Regions from separate parts of the Dyella telluris genome, predicted to be linked through region 1. Evidence: predicted binding sites of a transcription regulator. Region 1 holds the regulator's gene; the other holds the start of a gene.
The links. The regulator FliA, encoded in region 1, starts transcription of late flagellar genes. The targets are predictions, from matches to a motif close to TAAAGTTTNNCNNNCNNNGGCCGATAA.

Region 1 (9,160 bases):
GGCGCGGCGATTGGTTTCGTGCTGAAGCTCGCTTTTGAAGCGGTTTCGCTGGGTGGCCAGCTGGTGGGTCAGAGCATGAGCCTGGGCTTTGCCGAAACGGTGGATCCGCGCGGTGGCGGCAGTTCGCCGGTGCTCAGCCAGTTCTACCTGCTGATGGTGACGCTGTTGTTCCTGGCCATGAACGGCCACCTGCAGCTGATCTCGCTGCTGGCCGACAGTTTCCGCACGCTGCCGCCGGGCCAGCCGGTGATCGACACCAATGGCTTGCACGCGGTGGTGGCATTCGCCTCGCACCTGTTCGGCGGAGCGGTGCGCGTGGCCTTGCCGGCAATGACCTCGCTGCTGATGGTGAACATCGGCTTCGCGGCCATCAGCCGCGCAGCGCCATCCATGAATCTGTTCGCGGTGGGTTTTCCCATCACGGTGACCCTGGGTTTCGTCGCGCTGTGGCTGTCGCTGCGCAGCGTGCCGGGTGCGTTCGAATCGTTGCAGAACAGCGCCTGGACGCTGATGCACGAACTGGCCGGCGGTTGAGAAAGACGCCATGGCCGAGAACGACGATCAGGAACGCACAGAACAACCCTCAGAAAAACGCCTGCGCGAAGCGCGGGAGAAGGGTGATCTGCCTCGCTCGCGTGATCTTTCCGGTGCCGTGGTGGTGCTGGCCGGCGTCTCCGCCTTGATGAGCGGCGGCGAAGGCTCGATGGAGCACGTGCGTCGCATCTACGGGCTGGGGCTGAGTTACGGGCGGGATGCCTTGTTCAGCGACCAGCTGCCGGGCCGCATCCTGTCGCTGGCCATGCACGAGGCCTTTGCGATGTTTGCGCCGGTGGCCACGGCCACGGTGCTCGCCGCACTGGCGGCGCCGCTGCTGCTGGGCGGCCTCAATTTCAGCGCCGAAGCGCTGCAGCCGAAGTTCGAACGGCTCGATCCCATCGCCGGACTGGGTCGCATCTTCGCCATGCGCGGCCTGGTGGAACTGGCCAAGTCGCTGGTGAAGCTGCTGCTGATCGGCGCAGTGCTGGTGATGGTCCTGAAAGGTTGGCAGAACGACCTGATGGCCACCGGCCGTGGCGAAGTGGGCGCGGGCACGATGAAGGCGATGAGCCTGCTGGGGCATGGCGCGCTGCTGTTCGGTTCCATCCTTGCGCTGATCGGTGGCGCCGACGCGCTGTACCAGAAGTTTGACCACACCAAGCGCCTGCGCATGACGCGCCAGGAGCTGAAGGACGAGTCGAAGGAAAGCGACGGCAATCCCGAGCTCAAGGCGCGCGTGCGCCAGATGCAGTTCCAGATGGCGCGCAAGCGCATGATGCAGGAGCTGCCCAAGGCCGACGTGCTGATCACCAACCCGTCGCACTTCGCCGTGGCGCTGCGCTACGACGAAGGCCGCATGGGCGCGCCGCGCGTGATCGCCAAGGGCATGGACGAACTGGCCCTGCAGATCCGCCTGGTGGCATCCAGCCATCGCATTCCCACGGTGGAAGCGCCGCCGTTGGCACGCGCCTTGTATGCCACCACCCAGCTCGATCGCGAGATCCCTTCGGGGCTCTATGTCGCCGTGGCGCAGGTGCTCGCGTACGTGTTCCAGCTCAAGCAGGCCGTCGCCCGCGGTGAACAACCGCCGAAGGCGCCGCAACCCGATGTCGATCCGGACCTGATGGGTCCCTACAAGTTCTGACGGAAACGCAATGGCTACCGCTACTGCCCTTGGCAATCTGAAAACGCTCGGCCGCCGTGGACTGGGCGCGCCGGTGATCATGCTCGCCGCGCTGGCGATGATGATGTTGCCGCTGCCGCCGTTCATCCTGGACATGCTCTTCAGTTTCAACATCGCGTTGTCGCTGGTGATCCTGCTGGCGGTGATCTACGTGATGCGTCCGCTGGAGTTCGCCGCGTTCCCCACCGTGGTGCTGATGGCCACGTTGCTGCGACTGGCGTTGAATATTGCCTCCACCCGCGTGGTGCTGCTGCACGGCCACGATGGCCCCGGCGCGGCGGGCAAGGTGATCGAGGCCTTCGGCGAGTTCGTCATCGGCGGCAACTTCGCCGTGGGTCTTGTCGTCTTCGCCATCCTCACCATCATCAACTTCGTGGTGGTGACCAAGGGCGCCACGCGCGTGTCCGAAGTGACCGCGCGCTTCACCCTGGATGCCATGCCCGGCAAGCAGATGGCGATTGACGCCGATCTCAACGCCGGCCTGCTCAATCAGGAACAGGCACGCGAGCGCCGCCAGGAAGTGCGCGAGGAAGCGGATTTCTACGGTTCGATGGACGGTGCCTCGAAGTTCGTGCGCGGCGATGCCACGGCCGGCATCCTGATCCTGATCATCAATATTGTCGGCGGCTTCTTCGTCGGCATCCTGCAGCACGGCCTGTCGGCCGGCGAGGCCGCCAAGACTTACACGCTGCTGACCATCGGTGACGGTCTGGTGGCGCAGGTGCCGTCGCTGATGCTGTCCATCGCCACCGCCGTGATCGTGACGCGCGTGTCCAAGTCCACCGACATGGGCAAGCAGCTGGTGGGCCAGCTGTTTGGCCAGCCACGTGCGCTCGCGGTGGCGGGCGTGGTGCTGGGCGTGATGGGCCTGATCCCGGGCATGCCGAACATTGCCTTCCTGCTGCTGGGTGGTACGTGCGGTGGCGCGGCATGGCTGATGGTGAAGCGCGATCGCGAAGCGCAGGAGCGCGTGGCCAAGGCCGCGGCCGAGGTGCCGCCGCCGGCTGCTGCGCCCACCGAGCGTCTCGAACTGGGTTGGGAAGACGTCGCCAGCGTCGATCCGCTGGGGCTGGAAGTGGGTTACCGGCTCATTCCGCTGGTGGACACGCACCAGGGCGGCGAGCTGATGGGCCGCATCAAATCGGTGCGCCGCAAGCTGTCGCAGGAGATGGGCTTCCTGGTGCCGGCGGTGCATATCCGCGACAACCTGGATCTGGGCCCGAATACCTACCGCATCACCCTGATGGGCGTGCCGATGGGCGAGGCCGAAGTACACAACGACCGCCTGCTGGCGATCAATCCCGGTCGCGTGCAGGACGGCCTGCAGGGTATTGCCACGCGCGATCCGGCGTTTGGCCTGGAGGCCGTCTGGATCGAGCCGGGCCAGCGCGAAAACGCGCAGAGCCTGGGCTACACAGTGGTGGACCCGGCCACGGTGATGGCCACCCACCTGTCGCACATCCTGCAGAGCCACGCGCACGAACTGCTCAGCCACCAGGACGTGCAGCAGCTGCTGGACCGCCTGGCCCAGAACGCGCCCAAGCTGGTGGAAGACCTGGTGCCCAAGCGCCTGTCGCTGGGCGTGGTGGTCAAGGTCATGCAGAACCTGCTGGCCGAGCGCGTGCCGATCCGCAACATGCGCAGCATCGTCGAAACCTTGGCGGAGCACGCGAGCCAGAGTCAGGATCCCGGCGCACTTACCGCCGCCGTTCGCGTCGCGCTGGGTCGCCAGATCGTGCAGGAGATCTCGGGACTGGGCACGGAGATCCCGGTCATCACGCTGGCGCCAGAACTGGAGCAGATCCTGCTGGGATCGCTCGCAAACGGCGGTGTAGCGGGCGCTGCGGTGGAACCGGGCCTTGCCGACCGCCTGCAGCAGGGCGTCGCCGACGCCGCGCGCAAGCAGGAAATGAGCGGCGAACCCGCTGTTTTGCTGGTCGCGCCGCAGCTTCGTCCGTGGCTCGCGCGCTTTACGCGCCATGTGGCACAGAACCTGCACGTACTGGCCTACAACGAAGTGCCGGACAACCGCCGAGTGCGTTTGGTGCAGGCGCTGGGTCGTTAATCGAACAGACGAGCGAAGGAAGAAGGGATGAGTAGCGCGGGCGCAAAACACAGGCTTTCGATGGCTGCGGCGAACGGCATGGCCGCGTGTCCGAGCCACCTGCTCATCGTCGACGTTTCGCGGAGCAAGGCATGAAGATCAAGCGTTTCGTGGCCCCGGACATGCGCCAGGCCATGCGTGCAGTACGCGAGGACCAGGGGCCGGATGCGGTGATCCTTTCCACGCGCCGGATGGATGACGGCATCGAGATCATCGCCGCGGTGGATTTCGACGAAGCCCTGGTGCGCGAAGCCGCCCGCCACGGCGCACCGCTGGAAGTGGAGCGCGCCAGTGCACCGGCACCTTCGGCCGTGGTGGAGATGAAGCCCGCCGCGCGACGTTCCGACGTCTTGCCGCCGCCGCTGCCGACGGCGAACCGTCGCGACGACGAAGGCGTCACCGTGTCGCTGTCATCGCGTGCCGCAACGCCGGCGCGTTCGGAGCCCGCAGCGGAAGTGCCGGCAACGAAGGTGGTGGAGATGCTGCCCGCCGCACCGAACGCGAAGATTGCCGAGGCGAAACCCGCCGCCGCCGAACCGGTCCCGCCGGTGGCCGACGCCGATGCACCGGCCGCGCTCCATCCCATGCTCGAGCGCGCCATGCAGGACACCGCACGCGTCCGCGCCGAACTGGGCAGCCTGCGCGACCTGCTGGAAACCCAGCTGTCCAGCCTGATCTGGAACGACATGGAGCGCCGCCAGCCGATGCGCGCGCGCATCCTGCGTGAAATGACCCGCCTGGGCATCGAGCCGGACGTCGCCCGCCAGCTGGTGGGTGAGCTGCCGGTGGAGATCAATGCCGAGCAGGCGCGCTATCTGCCGCTAGGCGTACTGAGCCGCAGCCTGTCGATCAGCCCGCGCGATCACGCGGAGCGCCGCACGGTGACCGCCCTGGTCGGTTCCACCGGCGTGGGCAAGACCACCACCATCGCCAAGCTCGCCGCGCGGGCCGTGATGCGCCATGGCGCATCGCAGGTGGCGCTGGTCAGCACCGACCACTACCGCATCGGCGCCGCGGCGCAGCTGGAACATTACGGCCGCCTGCTCGGCGTGCGTGTGTACCCGGCCTACGACGCCGACAGCCTGCGCCAGGTGCTGGAACTGCTGCGCGGTTGCCACACCGTGCTGGTGGACACCGCCGGCCTTGCCGGTGGCGATCCGCGACTGGCGGAACAACTGGAAGTGCTGCGCAACGGCGGCGACTTGCGCGCCTGCCTGGTGCTGGCGGCGAACGCGCACGCATCCTCGCTCGACGAGGCCGTGCGCGCCTACCTGCCGGTGCAGCCGCACGCCTGCATTCTTACCAAGCTCGACGAGGCACCCAGCCTCGGCGGTGCGCTGTCGGTGCTGATTCGTCACCGGCTGGCGCTTGATTACGTCACCGACGGCCAGCGTGTGCCCGAGGACATCGCCACCGCCGACGCGCGTGTGCTGGTGTGCCGTGCCGCGCAGGTGCTCAAGGGCAACGGCCCGGCGGATGACATGGTGATGGCGGATCGATTCGGACTAGCGGTGGCGAACGCATGAACGGTGTTTTCGCAATGAATCAGGCGATGGGGTTGGAAAGCATGCTGCGTGCGCTGACCGAACGACACACCCGGCAAGCGCCGGAACGTGACCAGGCCTACGGACTGAGTGGTGGCGCGCCGCAGAAGCGCTGCCGCGCCATCGCGGTGGCGGGCGGCAAGGGCGGCGTGGGCAAGACCACCGTGTCGGTGAACCTCGGCATGGCGCTGGCCATGCAGGGGCACAAGGTGATCCTGCTGGACGCCGACATGAGTCTGGCCAACATCGACGTGCTGCTGGGCCTTTCGCCCACGCGCCACATCGGGCACCTGCTCGACGGCAGCTGCACCATCGAAGACCTGCTGATGCCGGCCCCGCACGGGCTGAAAGTGGTGCCGGCCGGATCGGGTACGCGCCGCCTCGCCCAGCTGGGCTCGGGTGAGCATGCGGCCGTGATCCGCGCCTTCGACGACCTGGTGTCGCCGCCGGATTATCTGGTGGTGGATACCGCCGCCGGCCTCTCCGACAACGTGGCGATGTTCGCCGCGGCGGCGGACGACGTGGTGGTGGTGGTGTGCGACGAGCCTGCTTCGCTCACCGATGCCTACGCCTTGCTCAAGGTGCTCAGCCGCGATTTCGGCGTGCGCCGGTTCCGCATGGTGGCGAACATGGTGCGCAACATGGGCGAGGCAAAGCAGCTGCACCAGAAGCTCGCAAGGGTTTGCGACCGCTTCCTGGACGTGGCGCTGGATTTCATGGGCCATGTGCCGCACGACGAACGATTGAAGCAGGCCATCCGCCGCCAGAGCGCGGTGGTGGATCTGTGGCCGTCGAGCCGGTCGGGGCTGGCATTCAAGCAATTGGCAGGTGCGGTCGATACATGGGGTGAACCCGAGCGACTGGGCCTGGACCGTATCGCCTTTTTCAGCAGGCAGGCCGCAGTAGCGACGGGGTGGTGACATGAGTGTGGCTTCCGAATATCTGCAGCTGCAGCGGCAGAGTGCCGACGAACTGGTTCGCCAGCATGCGCCCCTGGTACGCAGGATCGCCTATCACCTGATGGGCCGACTGCCGCCCAGCGTGGACGTCAGCGACCTGATTCAGGCCGGCATGATCGGTTTGCTGGAGGCCGCGCGCAATTTCACCACCGGCAAAAACGCGAGTTTCGAGACGTTTGCGGGTATCCGCATCCGTGGTGCGATGCTCGATGAGTTGCGGCGCACCGACTGGACCCCACGGTCGGTGCATCGAAAAGTGCGCGAAATGGCGGAGGTTGTTCGTCAGATTGAAATCGAAACCGGCGCGGATGCCGAGGATGCCGAAGTCATGCGGCGTCTGGGCATGGGTGCCGAGGAATATCACCAGGTGCTGGCCGACGCCGCGAGCGCTCGCCTGCTCAGCCTCTCCGCGCCGGACGACGCGGACGGTGGCGCGGCGTTCGACGTGGCCGACGGCGACAGCCTGAGCCCCGCCGACAGCGTCGAGCATGCCGACATGCGCGGGGCGTTGGTGGAAGCCATTGGCAGCCTGCCCGAGCGCGAACAGCTGGTGATGTCCCTGTATTACGAGGAAGAGCTGAACCTCAAGGAGATCGGTGCGGTGCTCGGCGTGACCGAATCACGCGTGTGCCAGATCCACGGCCAGGCCATCGTGCGCTTGCGTGCGCGCATGAGCGGCTGGAGCGAGGGTCAGCAGGAAGCCTCGAAGAAACAAAGGAAGGGAACGAAAGGCATGTGACACGGGCGCGATCGCCGGAGCAGCAGGCGGGCTTCCGGTTCACGCAGCGCGACGGCCACGGGTTGGCGCCCAGCGACATGCCATCGTTTCAGCAAACCCATCTAGCCAAGTAACGCGCAGCGGAGAAAGCGTTTGGACAAGAATATGAAGATCCTCGTGGTGGACGACTTTTCCACCATGCGGCGCATCGTTCGCAACCTGCTGGTCGAACTGGGTTTCAGCAACGGGCTGATCCAGGAGGCCGACGACGGTGAGAACGCACTGACCATGTTGCGCAACAACAGCTTCGACATGGTCGTGACCGACTGGAACATGCCCAACATGACGGGCATCGATCTGCTGCGCGCCATCCGTGCCGAGCCCACGCTGAAGGGCATGCCGGTGCTCATGGTCACCGCGGAAAACAATCGCGACCAGATCATCGCCGCCGCACAGGCCGGCGTGAATGGCTACATCGTCAAGCCGTTCACCGCCGTCACCCTGCAGGAAAAACTCGGCAAGATTTTTGAACGCCTGGCCGCCAGCGGAGCGAGCGCATGAACGCACAAGTGTCCCTGATGGCGGGAGAAGCCATGCCGCAGGAACTGCATGACCTGCTGAACAGCTCCGACGGCGTCGCCTTCGAGCAGGCGCTCGACGTGCTGGTGCGCCAGCGTGAACAGCGCATGTTCCGCGCGCTGGGCCTGCTGGCCCGTGACCTGCACGATGCCGTGCGTCGCCTCGGTGGCGACCTGGCCCAGGAAGGCGTGCCGGGCAGCGTGGCTGATGCGCGCCAGCATCTGGAAGAAGTGCTCGAAATGAGCTCGCAGGCCGCACACGGCACGCTGGATTTCGCCGAGCGCATGCGTCCGCAGGCCGACGCGCTGGCCGACAGCGCCGCCCGCGTGATCGACGGCAGTGCCGATGGCGACACGGTGCTGACACTGGCGAAGCAGGCGCAGACGTTTGCCAACGAGCATCGCGAAGGCATGGCCGAATTCGTGGTGGCGCAGTCGTGGCAGGACCTGTCTGGCCAGCGCATCAAGAAGGTCGTGAACTTCATCGGCAGCGTGGAGAACTCGCTGCTGGAACTGGTGAGCCTGACCGGCGCGCTGGCTTCGGGCGAAGCCGCCGCGGGCCCGGTGAAGGTCACCAGCCAGGACGAGGCAGATCGCCTGTTGAGCGAATTCGGTTTCTAAGCGCCCAATCATGGCCTCGGTATGGTGCTTGGTTCCTCACCGTCATCCCCGCGGAAGCGGGGATTCAGCGCCTTCGCGCTGGTGTGAACGTCACTGGATTCCCGCCTCCGCGGGAATGACGGTGGGGCAGAACCGGGCGCATGGAAAGGTTTCAAAGGCAGATTAATGATGGATCCCACGCTGGACAGCGAGTTGCGCAACGATTTCCTGGTGGAAGCCGGGGAGCTTGTGCAGCGCCTGGGTGAGCAGTTGGTCGGGCTGGAAAGCGCGCCGCGTGACGCCGATCTGTTGAACGCCGTGTTCCGCGCGTTCCACACGGTGAAGGGCGGCGCGGGCTTTCTCGCCATCGAACCGATGGTGCAGTTGTGCCATCACGCCGAAGACCTGCTCAACGTGGCGCGCAACGGGCAATTGCTGCTCGATGCCAACCGCATGGACGCGCTGCTGGAAGCGTTGGACCTGCTCAACGACATGATGGCGGCCCTGGCCGCCGGCGAGTCGATGGCCATGCCGCCGCCGGCGCTGCTGCAGCGGCTGACGCCGGGTGCCGCGGCGCCCAAGCCGGCTGCGGCACCCAAGCCGGTCGCCCCGCCGGTGGCGCCGCCACCGAGCGACGGCACCATTGACGATTCGGAATTCGAGGCCCTGCTGGACAGCCTGTACGGCACCGGCGGGTCACCGGGCGTGCCGGCGGCTGCACCCGAGTCGGGCAGCATCAGCGACGACGAATTCGAAGCGCTGCTGGACAACCTGCACGGCAAGGGCGGCATGCCCGGTGCGGTGGATGCATCGGTGGCGGCCACGCCGGCCGGTTCGATTTCGGACGACGAGTTCGAATCGCTGCTCGACAATCTTCATGGCAAGGGCGGCGTGCCCGGCACGCAGGCGCCCGCGCCAGCTCCTGCGCCGGTTGCCG
Region 2 (9,160 bases), 2.3 Mb from region 1:
GACCGGCCTCGCGGTAACGCATCACCGGCGCCGATCGGTTGCTGATGTCGCGCACAGGGTGCGCTCCTACAAATGGGGCGGTTACTGCCGCCGCAGGCGCCACCATTCCGCGCCGGCAATGCACACCACCAGCCATGCCAGTCCGCTGACGTAACCGCCCACGACGTCGCTGAAGTAATGCACCTGCAGCACGATGCGACTGAGGCCGATCACGCCGATCATCATTACCGCAGCAGCGATCACCCAGCGGTGCCAGCGATGCGGCAGCAGTCGCAGCAGCACGTACGCCAGCATGCCGTAGAACACCATGGCGCCAAACGCGTGGCCACTGGGAAAACTCCAGCCGTGTTCCACCATGAAGCCGTGGTTGTGCAGCGGACGAGGGCGCTGGAAGACGGCCTTGAGGCCGCTGTTGATGGGCACGATGCCGGCCATGGCAACGGTCCAGCAGGTGGCCAGCCGCAGATGGCGGCGCAGCAGTAGCGCGGCAAGGATCACCACGGTGGCTGCGGCGACGGTTCCCAGGTCGCCCAGGTGCGACACCGCTGCGACCAGCCGCAATACGCCCGGCTGCATGCTGTCATGCAGGTCGGTGGCAAGCGTCTCGTCGAAGGCCGGCAGCCAGCGCGTGGCTTCTTCCTTCAGGGCGATGGCGATGGCGGCGAACAGCAGGCACATCGACACCAGCAACAGCAAGGCCGTGGGGCCGCGCAGCGTGGCCGGCCGGCCGCCAGCCGCCTGCGCCCTTTCGCCGTGGCGCCGGTTCCATTGCCAGGCCACGTCGCCCGTTAGCAGGGCAGCCACCAGCAGCAGCGCCCAGACGGACAGGGCGTGGGTGGCGATCCATTCGGCCAGGTCGTTCATGCGTACTCCTCGATACGACCTTGCATGATCCGGGCAGCGGCGCAGCGCGTCGAGAGGTCGGCAAGCGTGACTTTCAGTGCTGGATCAGGAAGGCCTTTGCCGCGATAGTGGGTTTCTTTACCGTGGTGGAGCCACTGCATGTTCCTGCGAACCCTTTCCCCGCGCGTGGCGGGTTGCTGCGCGCTGTTGTTTCTCACCGCGCCGGTGTGGGCACAGGCCGCGCCCGCGGCGGCTGCAACGCCGGTAGCCGTCGCCAGTCCGGCACAGCCGGCCTTGCCGGCCCAGTTGCAGGACTTCACCGCCTACGTGGACAGCGTGCGCAAGCAGTTCGATGTGCCGGGCATTGCCGTGGCCATCGTGAAGGACGGGCAGGTGGTGCTTGAGCAGGGTTACGGCCTGCGCGAACAGGGCAAGCCGGAACCGGTGGATGCACGCACGCGCTTCGCCATTGCCTCCAACACCAAGGCCTTTACCGCCGCGGCGCTGCAGATGCTGGCCGAGGAAGGCAAGCTCAACATGGACGATCGCGTGATCGATCGCCTGCCGTGGTTCCAGATGTCCGATCCGTACGTGACGCGCGAAATGCGCATCCGCGACCTGCTGGCGCATCGCAGCGGCCTGGGCCTGGGTGCCGGCGACCTGTTGTACTGGCCGCCCACCACCTACACCACCAAGGAAGTGGTGCAACGTCTGCGCGACGTGCCGCTCGCCACCAGCTTCCGCAGCGCCTATGCCTACGACAACATCCTGTTTGGCGTAGCCACGCTGGTGATCGAGCAGGTCTCGGGGCAGAGCTATGCCGACTTCATCAGCCAGCGCATCTTCAAGCCGGTGGGCATGGACGAGTCGCTGATCGACATGACCCAGCTCAAGCCCGGCATGGACGTGGCCACCGGCCACGCCAAGTTCAACTTCACCGAGCTCAAGCCGGTGCCGCCGATGGCCTGGTCGAACAACCCCGGCGCGGGCGGCATCTACGCCAGCGTGCACGACATGGCCAAATGGATGAACGTGCAGCTTGCCGGTGGCAAACTGCCGGATGGCAAGGCGCTGTTCTCCGCCGACAGCCAGAAGCAGATGTGGTCGATGCTGACGCCGATGAAGATCGGCGAGCCGCCAGTACCGGAATTGAAGGCGACGCGCCCGAATTTTGCCGGCTACGGAGAGGGCTGGTTCCTGTCCGACTACCAGGGCCAGCGGCTGGCGTGGCATACGGGCGGCTGGCCCGGCATGGTGTCGCGCGTGACCCTGGTGCCGGAGCTCAAGCTCGGCGTGGTGGTGCTGACCAACCAGGAATCCGGTGCCGCGTTCAACGCGGTGACCTATCGCGTGCTGGATGCCTACCTGGGCAAGGACAAGACCGACTGGGTGGCGGCCTATGCCGCGGCGGTGAAGAAGTCCGAAGGCAACGCCGACGACAGCTGGAAGAAGCACGAAGCGTCGCGCGACAAGAACGGCAAACCGTCGCTGCCGCTGTCCGGCTACGCCGGCACGTTCCGCGACAAGTGGTACGGCGACGTGGTGGTGAGCCAGCAGGGCGGCAAGCTGCGCATGAGCTTCTCGAAGACCGCGCAGCTGGCCGGCACCATGACGCCGTGGCAGCACGACACCTTCATCGTGCGCTGGGATGATCGCTCGCTCAATGCCGATGCCTTCGTCAGTTACTCGCTGGATGCCGACGGCAAGATCCGCGAGGTGCGCATGGAGCCGATCTCGCCCATGACGGATTTCAGTTTCGACTTCCAGGATCTTCGCCTGTCGCCGGTGGCGGCGACGAAGACCTCCGGCACGCCCTGACCAATAGCAGGGGCGTTGCGTGCGGGACACTGCCTATAGTGGCAGCGTCCCCACCACGGAGCGGTGCCCATGAAAAACCTTGTCGCGGGCCTGCTGTGCCTGTCGTTTGCCGGCGTGGGTTGCGCCGCGCCCGTGTCCTGCGCCTATGGCGTGTACGGCGAGGCTGGCAAGGCGCCGGTGGTGATTTCCAACCCCACCGCCAAGGGCGCGCAGGCACCGGAACGCTATACCTTCATCGATGGCCGGCGCGGCGACGTGAACGCTGTGGATGCGCCTGTGCGCTGCGCTCAAGGCGTGGTGAGCGTGCGCCAGGCGGATGGCCGTTTTCTCGCGCAGCCGAAGGTGGCTTTGCGTGAAACACCTACGCACTTCAAGAGCCACGGTACGGAACTGGCTGGCGTCTTGATCGAACCGGCGCAGCCCGGTGGCAGGTCGCCATTGGTGGTGTTCGTGCACGGTTCGGAAAAGACGCCAGGCATCGGTGGCTATTACCCGTACATGTTCGCCGCGCAGGGCCTGTCCGTGTTTGCCTATGACAAGCGCGGCACCGGTGCTTCGGATGGTGATTACACGCAGAACTTTGAACTGCTGGCGGACGACGCAGCCGCCGCGCTGGACGAGGCGCGCAAACTCGGGGCGGGACGTTACTCGCGCGCCGGTTTCTTCGGTGGCAGCCAGGGCGGCTGGGTAGCACCGCGCGCGGCAGCGCTGGCGCACGCCGATTTCGTCGCCGTGGGTTTTGGCCTGGTGATGACGCCGCTGGAAGAAGACCAGCAGCAGGCCGTGCTGGAAATGCAGGAGAAGGGCTATGACGCGGCCAGCATGGCCCGCGTCCGCGAGGTCACCGACGCCACGGGCGCGGTGATGGCTTCGCATTTCACCAGCGGCTTCGACCAGTTGGCGGCAGTCAAGCGCAAGTTCGCCAACGAGCCGTGGCTGCACACCATCGAAGGCGAATACACCGGCGAGATGCTGGCGGAGAACGAAGCCGACCTGCGCCGCACCGGCGCGCCACGTTACGACAACCTCAACATCCTCTGGAACTACGACGCCGTGGCGGCCATCCGCGCGCTGGACATTCCCCAGCTGTGGGTGATTGCAGGAGAGGACCGTGATGCCCCGGGTGCGGTCACGCGCGAACGCCTGACGGTCCTGAAGCGGGCCGGCAAGCCGATCGACCTCTACGTGTTCCCGCACACTGATCACGGCATGTACGAGTTCGTGCAGGACAAGGACGGCACCCGCCACGTCACGCGCATCACGGACGGTTACTTCCGCCTGCTGGCCGACTGGATCCGCCAGCAGGACAACCCGCCGTACGGCACGGGTGAACGCCTGCCGTGATGTCCTGCGCGGTCGCGCGGGGATGGACAACGGAACCCATTGGGCCGAATGTTCCGTCACTTGGGGAAAACCATCGGGGAGGGGGCATGTCGTCATACCGACTGAAGCTTGGTGTTGTGCTTTGCCTGGGACTGGTCGCGGGCGCGGCATGGGCGGAGGGCGCCAGCGCGCCGCAGCGTTTCCACTTGGATCTTGGCGTGGCCGGCACGGACGCGGCCTCCGGTCGCCTGCTGGTATTCGCCGAGCCCGCGGCGGCCGCCGAGGCGGAAGCCAAGGGCGGCAAGATCGCCGAGGTGGATCTCGACCAGCTCAGGCCTGACAAGGTGAGCGTGGCGGGGCGCGAGGTGGCGCGGCTGGCCGCAGGCAAGGGCGTGGACATCGACGCGGACGATCATGCGTTCCCGGTCGCGTTTACCCGGTTGCCGCCCGGCGATTACTACGTGCAGGCCGTGCTGGACACCAACCACAGCTACAACTACACCGGCCGCGACACCGGCGACCTGCTCAGCGACGTCATCAAGGTGCACCTGCCGGCGTCCAGCGTGCCCGTGCTGAAACTGACCGCGGCCGTGCCTGCGCACGATGCCTGGGTGCTGTCGCCATCGACTCCGAAGGCCACCCGCGATGCGGCGCCCGAGGCGCGCAAGCACGTGCATGACATCGACTTCGTCAGCCCCGCGCTGACGGCGTTCTGGGGCCGCCCGGTACATATGCGCGGCTTTGTGCTGCTGCCGCCGGGCTACGACGCCAAGGCGGCCGCAACGTATCCGGTGGTGTATTTCACGCATGGCTTCGGTGGTGGCCTCGACCATTTCGTCGGCGCCATGGCCAACAACTGGCTGGCCATGTCCAAGGGCGAGATGCCGCCGATGATCTGGGTGTTCCTGGACGAGTCCTCACCCACCGGCACGCACGAATTCGCCGACTCGGTGAACAACGGACCGTGGGGCAAGGCGCTCACCGAGGAGCTGATCCCGCAACTGGAATCCACCTACCGGATGGATGCCAAGGCCTCCGGCCGTTTCCTCAATGGCCATTCGTCCGGCGGCTGGGCCACGCTGTGGCTGCAGACGCGTTACCCGAAGGTGTTCGGCGGCACCTGGTCCACCTCGCCCGACCCCAGCGACTTCCACGACTTCACCGGCATCGACCTCTACGCGCCGCATGCCAACGTGTACCGCAAGGGCGACGGTTCGGCGTACCCGCTGATCCGCGACCAGGGCAAGGTCATCGCCACCTTCCAGCAGTTCGCGCAGATCGAGCGCGTGCTGGGCAGCTATGGCGGGCAGATCGCTTCGTTCGAGTGGGTGTTTTCCCCGCGCGGCAAGGACGGCCGCCCACTGCCCATGTTCGATCGCGATACCGGCGACGTGGATGGCGCCGTGGTTGCCTACTGGCGTGACCACTACGACATCGCCCACCGCCTGCAGGATCAATGGCCGGAACTGGCACCCGACCTGGACGGCAAGATCCACCTGATCGTGGGCACTGCCGATACCTTCTACCTCGACGGTTCCGCGCATCGGTTGAAGGCGGTGCTGGATGGCCTGCGCGCGCATTCGGACTTCCGCTTCCTGCCCGACAAGACGCACTTCGACCTGTACGCCGTCGGCAAGGATCGCACCGCGCTGCTCAAGCAGATCGCGTGGGAGATGTATGCGGTGGCGCGTCCGCAGTCGTCGCTGAAGCGCGCTGCGGCCCCCTAGCCTGACGGTCTATGTCATTCGTCATGACGGGGCCTGCGGGCCCCGTTTTTTGTGAAGTCGATCACACTGTCTCGATCCAGGTTGTCCAGCGAGGGGACGCCTGAATCGATCCAGCCGTGAATCTCACGAAACTCACGGAAAACAGCGGTTTTCAAGGCAAAAAGGCGCCTCAAGCCCCTTCATCGCGGGCCGATACCCCTCAACGCAGGGGGAGGCGAATCCAAGGGACCTGGCTGTGCCACGCGGAAACGCCAGGGCAGGCCGGAGCATGCCCGGGAATCGTTGGAACAAAACGAACGGGTCGGCACGCTCCGGGGGGAGCGACCGCCCGGAATCTCCTCTCCCGCACTGACGTAACGAGACAAAACTGTCTGCGTTTTCACCAATGATGGAGAGGGGTCATGGGAAAAGAGACACCGGATATCGTGCTTGAGCCGCATGAACTGCGTGCGGTCAACGAGGCGCTCAACCGCGTGCAGGCGGTGATCGAGTTCGACCTGAAAGGGAAGATCCTCACGGCCAACGGCAACTTCCTCCATGCGCTGGGCTACACGCTGGAAGAGATCCGCGGCCAGCATCACCGCATGTTCTGCGAGCCCAGCTACGCGGCCAGTGCCGAGTACAAGAAGTTCTGGGAAAACCTGGGCAAGGGCGTGCTCGATCGCGGCGAGTACAAGCGCATCGGCGGCGACGGTCGCGAGGTGTGGATCAATGCGTCCTACAACCCCGTGTTCGACGAGAACGGCAAGCCGTACAAAGTGGTGAAGTTCGCCACCGATGTCACCGCCAGCCGGCAGGAGCGCGCCGAGCACGAGGGCAAGATCCACGCCATCGACAAGGCGCAGGCCACCATCGAGTTCGACCTGGCCGGCCACGTGCTGACCGCCAACGACAATTTCCTCGGTGCCGTGGGTTACGCACTGGACGAGATCCAGGGCCACCACCACCGCATGTTCTGCGAGGAAGGCTACGCCGCCAGTCCGGCCTACGCCGAGTTCTGGGCCAAGCTCAACCGTGGCGAGTTCGATGCCGGCCGCTACAAGCGGTTTGGCAAGGGCGGACGCGTGATCTGGATCCAGGCAAGCTACAACCCGATCTACGACGGCAACGGTCGCCTGTGCAAGGTGGTGAAGTTCGCCACCGACGTCACCGCGCAGGTGGAGCTGGAAGAAAGCGTGAAGCGTCGCGCCGCCGACGACCAGCGCAAGGTCGAGGAACTGCTGAAGGTGGTGCGCCGTGCCGCCGAGGGCGACCTCACCGGCGAAGTGCGCGTGGAGGGCAGTGATCCCATCGACCAGCTCGCCGACGGCATCGGCCAGATGATGAGCGACCTGCGCAGCGTGATCGGCAAGGTGGTCGATTCCGCCGGCGGTTTCGCCGGCAGCTCGCAGGAGATCGCCGGCCGTTCCAGCAGCGTGGCCAGCGGCGCGCAGCTGCTGGGCGCCACGGTGGAGGAAATGAACGCGTCCATCGAAGAGCTCACCGCGTCGATCAACTCCATTGCCAACAACTCGCGCAGCGCCGACCAGCTCGCCAAGGACACGCATCAGGAAGCCGAACGCGGCGCCAAGGCCATCGCGCGCTCGATCGAGGCGATGGACCTGATCAACAAGTCGTCCGAAGACATCAGCGAGATCATCAAGGTGATCGGCGAGATCGCCAGCCAGACCAACCTGCTGGCCTTCAACGCGGCCATTGAAGCGGCCCGTGCCGGTGAACATGGCCTTAGCTTCTCGGTGGTCGCCGACGAGGTGCGCAAGCTGGCCGAGCGTTCCTCGCAGGCCACCAAGGAAATCTCCAAGCTCATCAATGAATCGGTGAAGCGCGTGACGCAGGGCAGCGAGATCTCGCGGCAGGCGGGTGAGGCGTTCGAGAAGATCGTCGGCGGCGTCAGCCGCACCACCCAGGCCATCTCCGAGATCTCCTGCGGTGCGGACGAGCAACTGGTGGCGGCGCGCGAAGTGAGCGCGGCGATCCAGCAGGTGGCCGAGGAGACGGAGAAGTCCGCCGCCGCTTGCGACACCATTGCCCGTTCCACCACCTCGCTCACGCAGGGTGCGGAAGAACTGAACCGGATCGTCCGTCGCTTCGTGGTCTGAAGGAACGAGCATGGAGATCGAGAACGATATCGACGTCGCCACCCAGCGTGCCTTGCTGGACAAGGTCCAGCGCCACACGGGCATCCACATGGCGGAGCGCAAGTGGACGTTGCTGCAGGGACGGCTCCGCCGTCGCCTGCAGGCGCTGGAACTCAGCCGATACCGCGATTACCTCGCGGTACTGGACGAGCGGCCGGACGAGGTGGGTGCCTTCATCAACCTGGTGACCACCAACGAGACTTCGTTCTTCCGCACGCCGCGCATCTGGGAACACTTCTGGCAGCAGTTGCTGCCGGAGTGGTACCGGCAGCATCCCGGCGCCACGCTGCAGTTGTGGTCGGCGGCAGCCTCCACCGGCGAGGAAGCCTATTCGATGGCCATGCTGTGCGAGGAATTCCGCGAGCGGCATCCGGCGTTCAAGTACCAGATCCTGGCCACCGACATCGCCAGCGACGTGCTGGCGGTGGGCAGGGCCGGGCATTACCAGGGCAAGAGCATCGAGGGGCTGCGGCGCAGCCGTCCCGATCTGCTGGCCAAGTACTTCCAGGCCTGTGGTGAGGGTTATCTGGTGGCGCCATCGCTGCGTGGTCACGTGCTGTTCCGCGGGCACCACCTGCACAAGCGCCTGGATGGTGCCGCGCGCTTTGACATCACGCTGTTGCGCAACGTGCTCATCTACTTCGACGAGCCCGGGCAGTGCAACGTACTGGAGAACGTGCGTCGTGCGATGGCACCGAACGGCATCCTGGTGATCGGTGAATCGGAATCGCTGACGCGGCTCAATGTCGGCTTCGATTTCGAGCAGCCCCTGATCTACCGTCGTAGCGAACATGCACACGCCTGACGGTCAGGACATCCAGGTGCGCATGTGCGAGGTGAAGGTCGGCAGCGGCAACGACGTGCTGCACGCCATCCTCGGCTCGTGCGTGGGCATCGGCCTGCTGTGGCGTCGCCGTGGCCTGTACGGCATGGCGCATTGCCTGCTGCCCGAGTCGCCGCATGCGACCACGGCCGAAGGCGCCAAGTACGTCACCGGCGCCATGCCGACGCTGTTGTCGATGATGGAACTGGCGCCGCGGCACCAGGAGGAAGTGGAGGCGGTGATCGCGGGTGGTGCCTGCATGGTGCAGCACGCCACGCCGCCGCGCCACGGATTGATCGGCGAGCAGAACGTGCGCATGGCGCAGCGGCTGCTGGCCGAAACCAGGATCAGGGTCGTGCATGTCGAAGTAGGTGGCGAAAGCGGTCGCCAGCTCGTGATCGACTGCGCGCAACACCAATTTGCGGTCCGCACGATTGGCCGCACGACGTGAACCGGAGCATTGCCATGGAATCCTCGAGCGCATTGAC

Region 2: H8F01_RS16985 (methyl-accepting chemotaxis protein) is a predicted target of FliA. The motif match lies at 5,881-5,907, and genes of this name have one in related genera.

The regions. Positions count from the first base shown of each region.
Region 1 covers NZ_CP060412.1:1,142,153-1,151,312, reverse strand. Annotated here, with positions in the region: gene fliR (flagellar biosynthetic protein FliR) at 1-534, shown strand, start outside; gene flhB (flagellar biosynthesis protein FlhB) at 545-1,681, shown strand; gene flhA (flagellar biosynthesis protein FlhA) at 1,692-3,785, shown strand; gene flhF (flagellar biosynthesis GTPase FlhF) at 3,917-5,350, shown strand; gene H8F01_RS05355 (nucleotide-binding protein) at 5,365-6,288, shown strand; gene H8F01_RS05350 (RNA polymerase sigma factor FliA) at 6,290-7,066, shown strand; gene cheY (chemotaxis response regulator CheY) at 7,199-7,606, shown strand; gene H8F01_RS05340 (protein phosphatase CheZ) at 7,603-8,244, shown strand; gene H8F01_RS05335 (chemotaxis protein CheA) at 8,413-9,160, shown strand, end outside.
Region 2 covers NZ_CP060412.1:3,876,904-3,886,063, forward strand. Annotated here, with positions in the region: gene H8F01_RS16960 (phosphatase PAP2 family protein) at 82-864, opposite strand; gene H8F01_RS16965 (hypothetical protein) at 861-1,004, opposite strand; gene H8F01_RS16970 (serine hydrolase) at 1,003-2,661, shown strand; gene H8F01_RS16975 (alpha/beta fold hydrolase) at 2,731-4,005, shown strand; gene H8F01_RS16980 (alpha/beta hydrolase) at 4,092-5,711, shown strand; gene H8F01_RS16985 (methyl-accepting chemotaxis protein) at 6,113-7,810, shown strand; gene H8F01_RS16990 (CheR family methyltransferase) at 7,821-8,654, shown strand; gene H8F01_RS16995 (chemotaxis protein CheD) at 8,641-9,123, shown strand; gene H8F01_RS17000 (chemotaxis protein CheW) at 9,138-9,160, shown strand, end outside.